Linked DNA regions of Azoarcus sp. KH32C. The protein of the gene in region 2 interacts with the protein of the main gene of each other region in a pairwise test. Links are inferred from orthologs where the notes say so. Each region holds a gene or a part of one and is shown on either strand. Other genes may lie near its edges.

Region 1 (3,110 bases), 4.1 Mb from region 2 along the record:
CTGCCGCCGGAAGAGGATGCAAAGATCCCGACCGTCTGCACCAGCCTCGAGCAGGCGCTCGAGTACCTCGACAAGGATCGCGAGTTCCTGACCCGCGGCGGCGTGTTCTCGAACGACTTCCTCGACGCCTACATCAGCCTGAAGTCGGCTGAAGTCGACCGCATGCGCATCACGACGCATCCGGTCGAATTCGACATGTACTACAGCCTGTAATCTCAAGATTACGCTGGAATAAGGAGGGACGGGCATTGCCCGTCCCTTTTTTATGCGGTCTAATCGCCATCGAGCCGTGCGACACCCCGGCGGCCCGCGGGAATCCCTGAGACCCATTCGATGGACAAGAGAATCTTTCCGGTACTGCTGACCCTGCTGACGGCTCCGCTCGCGCAGGCTCAGGTATTCAAGTGCGTTGATGCCAACGGCGCGATCACCTACACCAACGATCGCAGCGCCGGGCGGGGCTGCAAGCAGTTGAGCGAAGACCTGCCGGTCTCGTCGGTGCCGGCGCCCGCCAAGCGGACGAACGGCGCAGCGCCTTCGCAATCCACGCCGTCGAACTTCCCCCGCGTCGCTCCCGAAGACCAGCGCAGCCGCGACGACACGCGCCGCCAGGTGCTCGAGAAGGAACTCGCCACCGAGGAGGCGGCGCTCGCCGAAGCGCAGAAAGCACTGGCCGAACAGGAAGCGCAATTCACGCTGGCACAGCGCAAGCTCCCCGTCGCGCAGGCCCGCATCCAGGAACGACAGGACAAGGTCGACACGCACATGCGCAACATCGAGGCGCTGAAAAAGGAAATTGGCAACTTGAGGTAAGGACGCACACCGACTGGCGTGCTTTTTGCGAGACCCGCGACAGGAATCCTCGAGCACGCTTATGCCAACTACAACACCCAAGACCCCCGGCTTTCAGGGCCCCTTCGCCGGCCTGGACCTGCTCTCGTCCGCCGTCGTGCTGGTCGACGAGGCCCTTTCGATCCGCTACCTCAATGCCGGCGCGGAAAACCTCTTCGCGGTGAGCCATCGCCGACTGCTCGGCGCCCCGCTGTCGCAGCTGCTCGGCGATCCGCCCGGCCTGTCCGCGGCGCTGAACAACGCCCTCAACACCAACTGGAGCTACACCGGGCAGGACCTGAAAATCCCGCGTCCGAACGGCGAACCGCTACGCCTCGACTGCATCGTCAGTCCGGCCGAAGCGGCCGGCGTGAGCCTGCTGCTGGAATTCCGCCCGATCGACGCCCAACTCAGGGTCGCTCGCGAAGAACAGCTGCTGCAGCAACAACAGGCCAACCGCGAACTCATCCGCAATCTCGCCCACGAGATCAAGAACCCGCTCGGCGGCATCCGCGGCTCCGCCCAGCTCCTCGAACGCGAACTCGCCGACCCGCAGCTGCGCGAATATACCCAAGTCATCATCGCCGAAGCCGACCGCCTGCAGGACCTGATGAACCGCCTGCTCACCTCGCACTGCATGATGCGCCCCGGCCAGCTCAACATCCACGACGTCCTCGAGCGCGTGCGCCGGCTGATCCTCGCCGAGTTTCCCGACCTGAAAATCCGTCGCGACTATGACACGAGCCTCCCGGATCTGACTGCGGACCGCGAGCAGATGATCCAGGCGATCCTCAACATTGCGCGCAATGCCGCCCAGGCGATGGAAGGCCGCGGCGAGATCCAGCTGCGCACCCGCGTCGCCCGCCAGGTGACGCTCGCCAAGCGCCGCTTCAAACTGGCATTGGAATTGCAAGTCATCGACAACGGCCCCGGCATTCCGGATGAGATTCGCGACAAGATCTTCTATCCGCTCGTATCGGGCCGCGAAGGCGGAAGCGGGCTCGGGCTGTCGCTGGCCCAAAGCTTCATCGAGCAGCATCAGGGCATGATCGACGTGGAGAGCCGCAAGGGATACACCTGCTTCACCATCCTGCTACCGATAATCGACCGCGCATGACCCCAACAGAGCCAGGCGAGGTCGCACCAACATAGTGCATAAGATGAACACCGTCTGGATCGTTGATGATGACCGTTCCATCCGCTGGGTGCTCGAAAAAGCGCTCAGCCGTGAGGACATCCCCCACCGCAGTTTCTCGTCGGCAAACGAGGCCCTTGCCGCGCTCGAAGTCGAGACGCATCCGCCCAAGGTGTTGATTTCAGACATTCGGATGCCCGGCGAATCGGGCCTGGGCCTGCTCAAACGGGTCAAGACGCTGCACCCGCAACTGCCGGTCATCATCATGACCGCCTATTCCGACTTGGAGAGCGCCGTGTCCGCCTTCCAGGGCGGGGCCTTCGAATACCTGCCCAAACCCTTCGACGTCGACCAGGCCGTCGCACTGGTTCAGCGCGCGATTGCGCAAAGCGCGCACCAAACAGGTGCACCAGAGGAGACCGCGCTCACTCCGGAGATCCTCGGCCAGGCGCCGGCGATGCAGGAAGTCTTCCGCGCGATCGGCCGGCTGGCCCAGTCCCATGCCACGGTCCTGATCAACGGCGAATCGGGCTCGGGCAAGGAACTGGTCGCGCGCGCCCTGCATCGTCACAGCCCCCGGCGCGACGCGCCCTTCATCGCGATCAACACCGCTGCGATCCCGCGCGACCTCCTCGAATCCGAACTCTTCGGTCACGAACGCGGAGCCTTCACCGGTGCCGCCGCACAACGGCGAGGCCGCTTCGAGCAGGCCGAAGGCGGCACGCTCTTCCTCGACGAGATCGGCGACATGCCGGCCGAGCTGCAGACCCGCCTGCTGCGAGTGCTCTCGGACAATCACTTCTACCGGGTCGGCGGTCAGCAACCGATTCGCGCCAACGTGCGCGTCATCGCCGCCACCCACCAGAACCTCGAAGATCGCGTCCGCCAGGGACTCTTCCGCGAGGACCTCTTCCATCGCCTCAACGTCATCCGGCTGCGCCTGCCACCGCTGCGCGAGCGCCACGAAGACATCCCCATCCTCGTGCGCCACTTCCTGCAACGCAGCGCCCAGGAATTGGGCGTCGAGCCGAAGCGCATGTCCGACGCGGCCATCAAGTATCTGCAGGCCCAGCCCTTCCCCGGCAACGTCCGTCAACTCGAGAACCTCTGCCACTGGCTCACGGTGATGGCACCCGGGCAGACC
Region 2 (3,123 bases):
CATGCTGCCCAGCAGTGCCTTGGCGTTCTTTTCGAAATCCCGCGCAGGGTTGCTCGCGGCAAGTTCCGAGAGCTTGGAGCCGATTTCGTCGAGGATGCGCGGACCAGCCATGAGGAGCCTCAGATGCGTTTCGGAAAGGCAAGAAGTCTAGCATGCCAGTCGGCACGCCGAGCCTCTGCACACTGACGGTGCCTGGTTTGTGGCAAGCAAGGCCGCAACGCACTGTTTTCGCACCATGACGGCACATGAATGCACTGCTATGGTGCAATCACCGGCGGCACCGTGTGCAACTGCACAAAAGTCGTATTCGCTCGCACGTCGTTATCAACTGATTATTCTTTTTGTATCAATGGCTTGCACAACCGATTCCTCAACTGGCACGGCGCATGCATAGCAGTCCTTGCCAAAAAATCATCTCGTCAAGGAGTCCAATATGAACAAGCGCATCCTCGCGACCGCAGTCCTTGCAGCGCTCCCGCTGCTCTCCACCGGCTCCGCCTTCGCCGAAGAGGCCGCGGACAACCCGGTCACGGCCAACGTTTCGCTGGTGTCCGACTACGCCTACCGCGGTATCAGCCAGACCGACGAGAAGATGGCGCTGCAGGGCGGTTTCGATTACGCGCATTCGAGCGGCCTGTACGTCGGCGTGTGGGGCTCGAACGTGTCCTGGATCCGTGACGGCGAAGATGCCGCGCGCGACGCCGGCGCCACCTTCAAGTCCTCGCACAACAGCCTCGAAGTCGACGTCTATGGCGGCTACAAGGGCACCGTCGGCGACTTCGGCTACGACGTCGGCCTGCTGCAATACGTCTACCCGGGCCGCTACACCCAGACCTGGCGCACCTCGGTCGCCAAGCGCCCGGACACCCTCGAAGGCTACGTCGGCCTGTCGTACAAGTTCCTGACCTTCAAATACTCGCACGCCTTCACGAACCTGTTCGGCGCGCCGGATTCGGAAAACAGCAAGTATCTCGACCTGTCGGCGGCCTATGAGATCGCTGACGGCTGGACCCTTAACGCCCACTTCGGCCGCCAGGTCATCGCCGGCCCGGCCGAGTCGTACAACGACTGGAAGATCGGCGTAACCAAGGCGATTGCGGGCGTCACCCTCGGCCTGCACTACGTCGACACCGACATCAACCATGTCGATATCGCCGAGCCGCGCGTGATCTTCAGCGTCGCCAAGTCGTTCTGATTGCGCTCCGCCGCGGGGCCACTGCCCCGCATGATTGAAAGGAAACCAACATGAAATTCGTCACAGCCATCATCAAGCCGTTCAAGCTCGACGAAGTGCGCGAAGCGCTCTCGGCGATCGGCGTGCAGGGCATCACGGTGACCGAGGTCAAGGGCTTCGGTCGTCAGAAGGGTCACACCGAGCTGTACCGCGGTGCCGAATACGTCGTCGACTTCCTGCCGAAAGTGAAGATCGAAGCCGCCGTACGCAGCGAACTGCTCGACCAGGTCATCGAAGCCATCGAGAAGGCGGCCGCCACCGGCAAGATCGGCGACGGCAAGATCTTCGTCTTCGACCTCGAGCAGGCCATCCGCATCCGGACCGGCGAAACCGGCACCGACGCGCTGTAAGGGAGATAGCTCACCATGAAAAAACTGTTCGCAATCCTGCTGACCATACTGGCGGTCGGCTTCACCGGCCTCGCGTTTGCCGATGACGCACCGGCTGCGGGTGCTGCCGTCGCCGAAGCCGCCAAGGCTGCGACCGAGGCTGCCGCTGCCGCAGCCCCGGCCGCCGCGACGGTCAACAAGGGCGACACCGCCTGGATGCTGATCTCCACCGCGCTGGTCGCCTTCATGTCGATCCCGGGCCTCGCGCTGTTCTACGGCGGCCTCGTGCGCTCGAAGAACATGCTGTCGGTGCTGATGCAGGTCTTCGTGATCTTCTCGCTGATGATCGTGCTGTGGTTCGTCTATGGCTACAGCGTCGCCTTCACCGAGGGGAACGCGTTCTTCGGCGGCCTATCGAAGGTCTTCCTGAAGGGCATCACCGTCGATTCCGTCGCGGCCACCTTCACCAAGGGCGTGGGCATCCCCGAATTCGTCTATGTGGTGTTCCAGGCGACTTTCGCGGCGATCACCCCGGCCCTGATCATCGGCGCCTTCGCCGAGCGGATGAAATTCACCGCCGTGCTGCTCTTCATGGTGCTGTGGTTCACCTTCTCCTACCTGCCGATGGCCCACATGGTCTGGTACTGGGCGGGTCCGGATGCCTACATCGACGCAGCCGCGGGTGAAGCCGCCGGCGCGACCGCAGGCTTCCTGTTCCAGAAGGGTGCGCTCGACTTCGCCGGCGGTACGGTCGTGCATATCAACGCCGCGATGGCGGGTCTGGTCGGTGCCTTCATGATCGGCAAGCGCGTCGGCTACGGCCGCGAATCGATGGCCCCGCACTCGCTGACGATGACCATGATCGGTGCCTCGATGCTGTGGGTGGGCTGGTTCGGCTTCAACGCCGGTTCAAACCTCGAAGCCAACGGCCTGACCGCGATGGCCTTCCTGAACACGATGGTCGCGACCGCCGCTGCCACCCTGTCCTGGATGTTCGCCGAATGGATGATGAAGGGTAAGCCCTCGCTGCTGGGCGCCGCTTCGGGTGCCGTCGCCGGCCTCGTGGCGATCACCCCGGCCTGCGGCTGGGTCGGCCCGATGGGCGGTCTCGTGATCGGCCTGCTCGCCGGCGTGGTCTGCCTGTGGGGTGTGAATGGCCTCAAGCGCATGCTCGGTGCCGATGACGCGCTCGACGTGTTCGGCGTGCATGGCGTGGGCGGCATCCTCGGTGCGATGCTGACCGGTGTGTTCGTCGATCCGGACCTCGGCGGCACCGGGGTCTACGACTACGTCGCGAACGCAGTCGGCTCCTTCGACCTCGCCGCTCAGGTCACCAGCCAGGCCTGGGGCGTCGGCGTCGCGATCGTCTGGTCGGGCGTCGTGGCAGCCATCTGCTACAAGATCGTCGATCTGCTGATCGGTCTGCGCGTGCCGGAAGACCAGGAACGCGAAGGCCTCGACATCACGTCGCACGGCGAAACCGCCTACCACCTGTAAGCTGAGCATCAAGGCGCGCCGGGCTGCTCCACCCGGCACGCAGGAGCGGGCACCCTTCGGGGT
Region 3 (3,389 bases), 2.2 Mb from region 2 along the record:
CAAGCCCGGCGCACGGCTCGGCGATATCGGCCAGATCATTCAGAAGCACGCCGAAGGCAACGGATTTTCGGTTGTAAGAGAGTTCTGCGGCCACGGCATCGGCCTGAAATTCCACGAGGAACCCCAAGTCCTGCACTACGGCAAGGCCGGAACGGGGCCCGAACTGCTTCCGGGCATGACCTTTACCATTGAACCGATGATCAATGCCGGCAAGGCCGCGATCTCTGAACTGCCGGACGGCTGGACCATCGTCACCAAGGATCGCAGCCTGTCCGCCCAATGGGAACATACCATCCTGGTGACTCCGACGGGCTTCGAGGTCCTCACCGTTTCGCCCGACTGCCCTCCTCCCCCGGCACTCGTTACCCCACTTCTATCCTGAGCGGAAGCCAAGGACGCAATGAACGTGATATCGATCGACGCGATCCAGGCGGCCATTGCGAATGCACGCGCATCGCTGGCCGCCGGCGGAGCGCGGATTCGTGCCGCCTATGAAGCACATCCGGGAACCACGGCTGTCTTGCGCGGCAGAGCGCACCTCGTCGACGAAGCCGTCCTGCACCTTTGGCGCATTTGCGGGATACCGTCCGACGCCGCGCTCGTCGCCGTGGGCGGTTACGGGCGCGGTGAGCTTTTCCCGCATTCGGATGTGGACCTGCTGGTGCTCCTTCCATCCGAACCCGACAGTGCGCTCCAGGCCAGCCTTTCCACCCTGGTCGGCGCCCTGTGGGACGTTGGTCTCGAAATCGGGCACAGCGTGCGTACGATCGAGGAATGCCTCGCTGCTGCAGACGAAGACATCACCGTCCAGACAAACCTGCTCGAAGCCCGCCTCCTCGCCGGCAATCGAACGCTGTTCGATCGGTTCGCAAGCGAATACCGCGAGCGACTCGACGTGCGCGCCTTCTTCAAGGCCAAACAACTCGAACAGGAAAACCGCTACGCGCGCTTCAATGACACGCCATACGCGCTCGAGCCGAATTGCAAGGAAAGTCCGGGCGGAATGCGGGATCTGCAGATGCTCGGATGGATCGCCCGTGCCGCCGGTCTTGGACGCAATTGGCGCGATCTTGCCCGCCGTCGCCTCATCACCGGCGCGGAGGCGACGGACCTGCGCAGCATCGAACGCTTCCTGCAGCACGTCCGCATCCGACTGCACTACCTGACGGGTCGCGCAGAGGATCGGCTTTTGTTCGACCATCAGGAGAAGCTCGCGCGCGCCTTCGGGATAGAGGCCACGGCCGGCAAGCGCGCCTCCGAGGTGTTCATGCAGCGCTACTACGTCAACGCGAAGAAGATCACGCAGACGAACACGATCCTGCTGCAAAACTACGGCGCAGAAATCTTCCCGAACCGCGGCGGCCCGGCAATCGTCATCAACGAACGCTTCCAGGCGGTGCGCGAGCTGCTGGACATGCGCACGGAGGACACTTTCGAGCGCCACCCTTCGGCGTTGCTGGAGTGTTTTCTCCTGCTGCAGCAGCGCTCGGAACTGAAAGGCATGACGGCGCGCACCTTGCGTGCCCTATGGCTGAATCGCAAACGCATCAATGCGAACTTCCGAGCCGACCCGAAGAACCAGGCGCTCTTCCTCGAAATGCTGCAGCAACGCCGGGGCATCGTGCACGAGTTCCGGCGCATGAACCAGTACGGCATCCTGAGCGGCTACCTTCCGCCGTGGCGCCGGATCGTCGGCCAAATGCAGCACGACCTGTTCCACGTCTACACGGTGGATCAGCACATCATGATGGTGCTGCGCAACGTTCGACGGTTCACGATGGGCGAGCATGCGCACGAATACCCGTTGATGACCCGGCTGATTCTCGGCTTCGAGCGACAGTGGCTGCTCTACATCGCGGCGCTATACCACGATGTCGCGAAGGGACGAGGGGGCGATCATTCGAAGCTCGGAATGGTCGAGGCACGGGAATTCTGCGAAACGCACAACCTTCCGCAGAAAGATGCCGACCTTGTCGTATGGCTGGTCGAACATCACCTTACGATGTCGCATGTCGCTCAAAAGGAGGACACGTCCGACCCCGAGGTGATTCGCCGGTTTGCCGACACGGTCGGCGAGGAGCGTCGACTGGTTGCGCTATACCTCCTGACCCATGCGGACATCCGTGGAACTAGCCCGAAAGTCTGGAATGGCTGGAAGGGAAAACTGCTTGAGGACCTGTTCTTCGCCACACAGAAACTGCTACGGGGTGCCACCCCGCAGCAAGCTCTCGGATTGGACGACCGACAGGAAAATGCCCGCGCCCTGCTTCGTTATTATGGACTGCGCCCGGGGATGGAGGATGCGTTCTGGAAGCAACTCGATGCCGTCTATTTCATGCGGCACTCGGCCGAGGAAATCGCCTGGCATTCGCGGATGCTCTATTTCCGCCCCGACACGGACGACCCCGTCGTCAAGGCGCGCGTCCCTGAAGAAAATCAGGGTGTCCAGGTCATGGTCTTTACGCGCGACCAGAAGGATCTGTTCGTGCGGCTGACCGGCTTCTTCGGACGCCTGGGGTTCTCGATCCTGGATGCGAAGGTGCATACGACCCGTCACGGCTATGCGCTCGACAGCTTCATCCTGCAGGATCCCGGTAACGACCTGCATTACCGGGACATGATCACGCTCATCGAGCATGACCTCACCGAGCGCCTGAGGAAACCCGCAGCGCCCGACCGACCCGCCACCGGCCGCCTCTCGCGCCAGGTGAAGCACTTTCCGATCACCCCGCAGATCAGCATCCAGCCCGACGATTCAGGCAAGCACCATATCCTGTCGCTGGTCGCGGCGGACCGCCCCGGCCTGCTGTTTGCCGTGGCCGAGGTGCTCGCCCAGCATGAAATCCGGCTTTACACCGCGAAGATCGCGACCCTCGGCGAGCGGGTCGAAGATACCTTCCTGGTCAGCGGACAAGCCCTGTCGATCGATTCACGCGTCCTGCAGATCGAGCGTGAGCTCCTCGAGCGACTCCAGCTGTAGCGTTCAATGCCCTTTGCCGTGAAGGCGGTCCATCAACGCATAGAGCAGGCCGGAAACCACGAACGTCAAATGAATGCCGACCATCCACGCGAGGTGGCGGTCAGGCAGATTTCCGACGTTCATGAAGGCCTTCAGCAATTCGATACCGGAGATCGCCACGATCGAGCCGATAAGCTTGATCTTCAGGTCGGAGAAGCCGATATGGCCCATCCATTCCGGACGGTCTGCATGCGAATGCAGATCCTCCATCTTCGACACGAAGTTCTCGTAGCCGCTGAACATGATGATCACCAAGAGACTCATGATCAGCGCGATATCGACCAGCGACAACACTCCGATGATCATTTCCCCGCCGCTCGCCTCCATGATGTTGGCGAACAGGTGATAGATCTCCTTGCCGAACTTCACG

What was found.
Region 1: the proteins of glnK (region 2) and glnL interact in binary tests that used the Escherichia coli proteins (3 or more experiments, as listed by UniProt). The link is inferred for Azoarcus sp. KH32C from one-to-one orthologs.
Region 3: the proteins of glnK (region 2) and AZKH_RS11745 interact in binary tests that used the Escherichia coli proteins (3 or more experiments, as listed by UniProt). The link is inferred for Azoarcus sp. KH32C from one-to-one orthologs.

Annotation. Positions count from the first base shown.
Region 1 is NC_020516.1:745,439-748,548, reverse strand. The notes cover bases 1-2,911. They hold glnL (nitrogen regulation protein NR(II)), read left to right. Parts: upstream 1-874; coding sequence 875-1,948; downstream 1,949-2,911. Other genes in these bases: ntrC (nitrogen regulation protein NR(I)), read left to right, coding at 1,992-2,911; AZKH_RS03320 (DUF4124 domain-containing protein), read left to right, coding at 334-813; glnA (type I glutamate--ammonia ligase), read left to right, coding at 1-213. Also shown: more of ntrC, read left to right, coding at 2,912-3,110.
Region 2 is NC_020516.1:4,872,376-4,875,498, forward strand. Bases 17-2,914 are described here. They hold glnK (P-II family nitrogen regulator), read left to right. Parts: upstream 17-1,245; coding sequence 1,246-1,584; downstream 1,585-2,914. Other genes in these bases: AZKH_RS21910 (accessory factor UbiK family protein), read right to left, coding at 17-111; AZKH_RS21915 (TorF family putative porin), read left to right, coding at 434-1,195; AZKH_RS21925 (ammonium transporter), read left to right, coding at 1,600-2,914. Outside these bases: more of AZKH_RS21910, read right to left, coding at 1-16; more of AZKH_RS21925, read left to right, coding at 2,915-3,060. UniProt on the Escherichia coli protein: Involved in the regulation of nitrogen metabolism. Regulates the activity of its targets by protein-protein interaction in response to the nitrogen status of the cell.
Region 3 is NC_020516.1:2,691,745-2,695,133, reverse strand. Bases 1-3,190 are described here. They hold AZKH_RS11745 ([protein-PII] uridylyltransferase), read left to right. Parts: upstream 1-400; coding sequence 401-2,980; downstream 2,981-3,190. Other genes in these bases: AZKH_RS11740 (TIGR00645 family protein), read right to left, coding at 2,984-3,190; map (type I methionyl aminopeptidase), read left to right, coding at 1-382. Also shown: more of AZKH_RS11740, read right to left, coding at 3,191-3,389.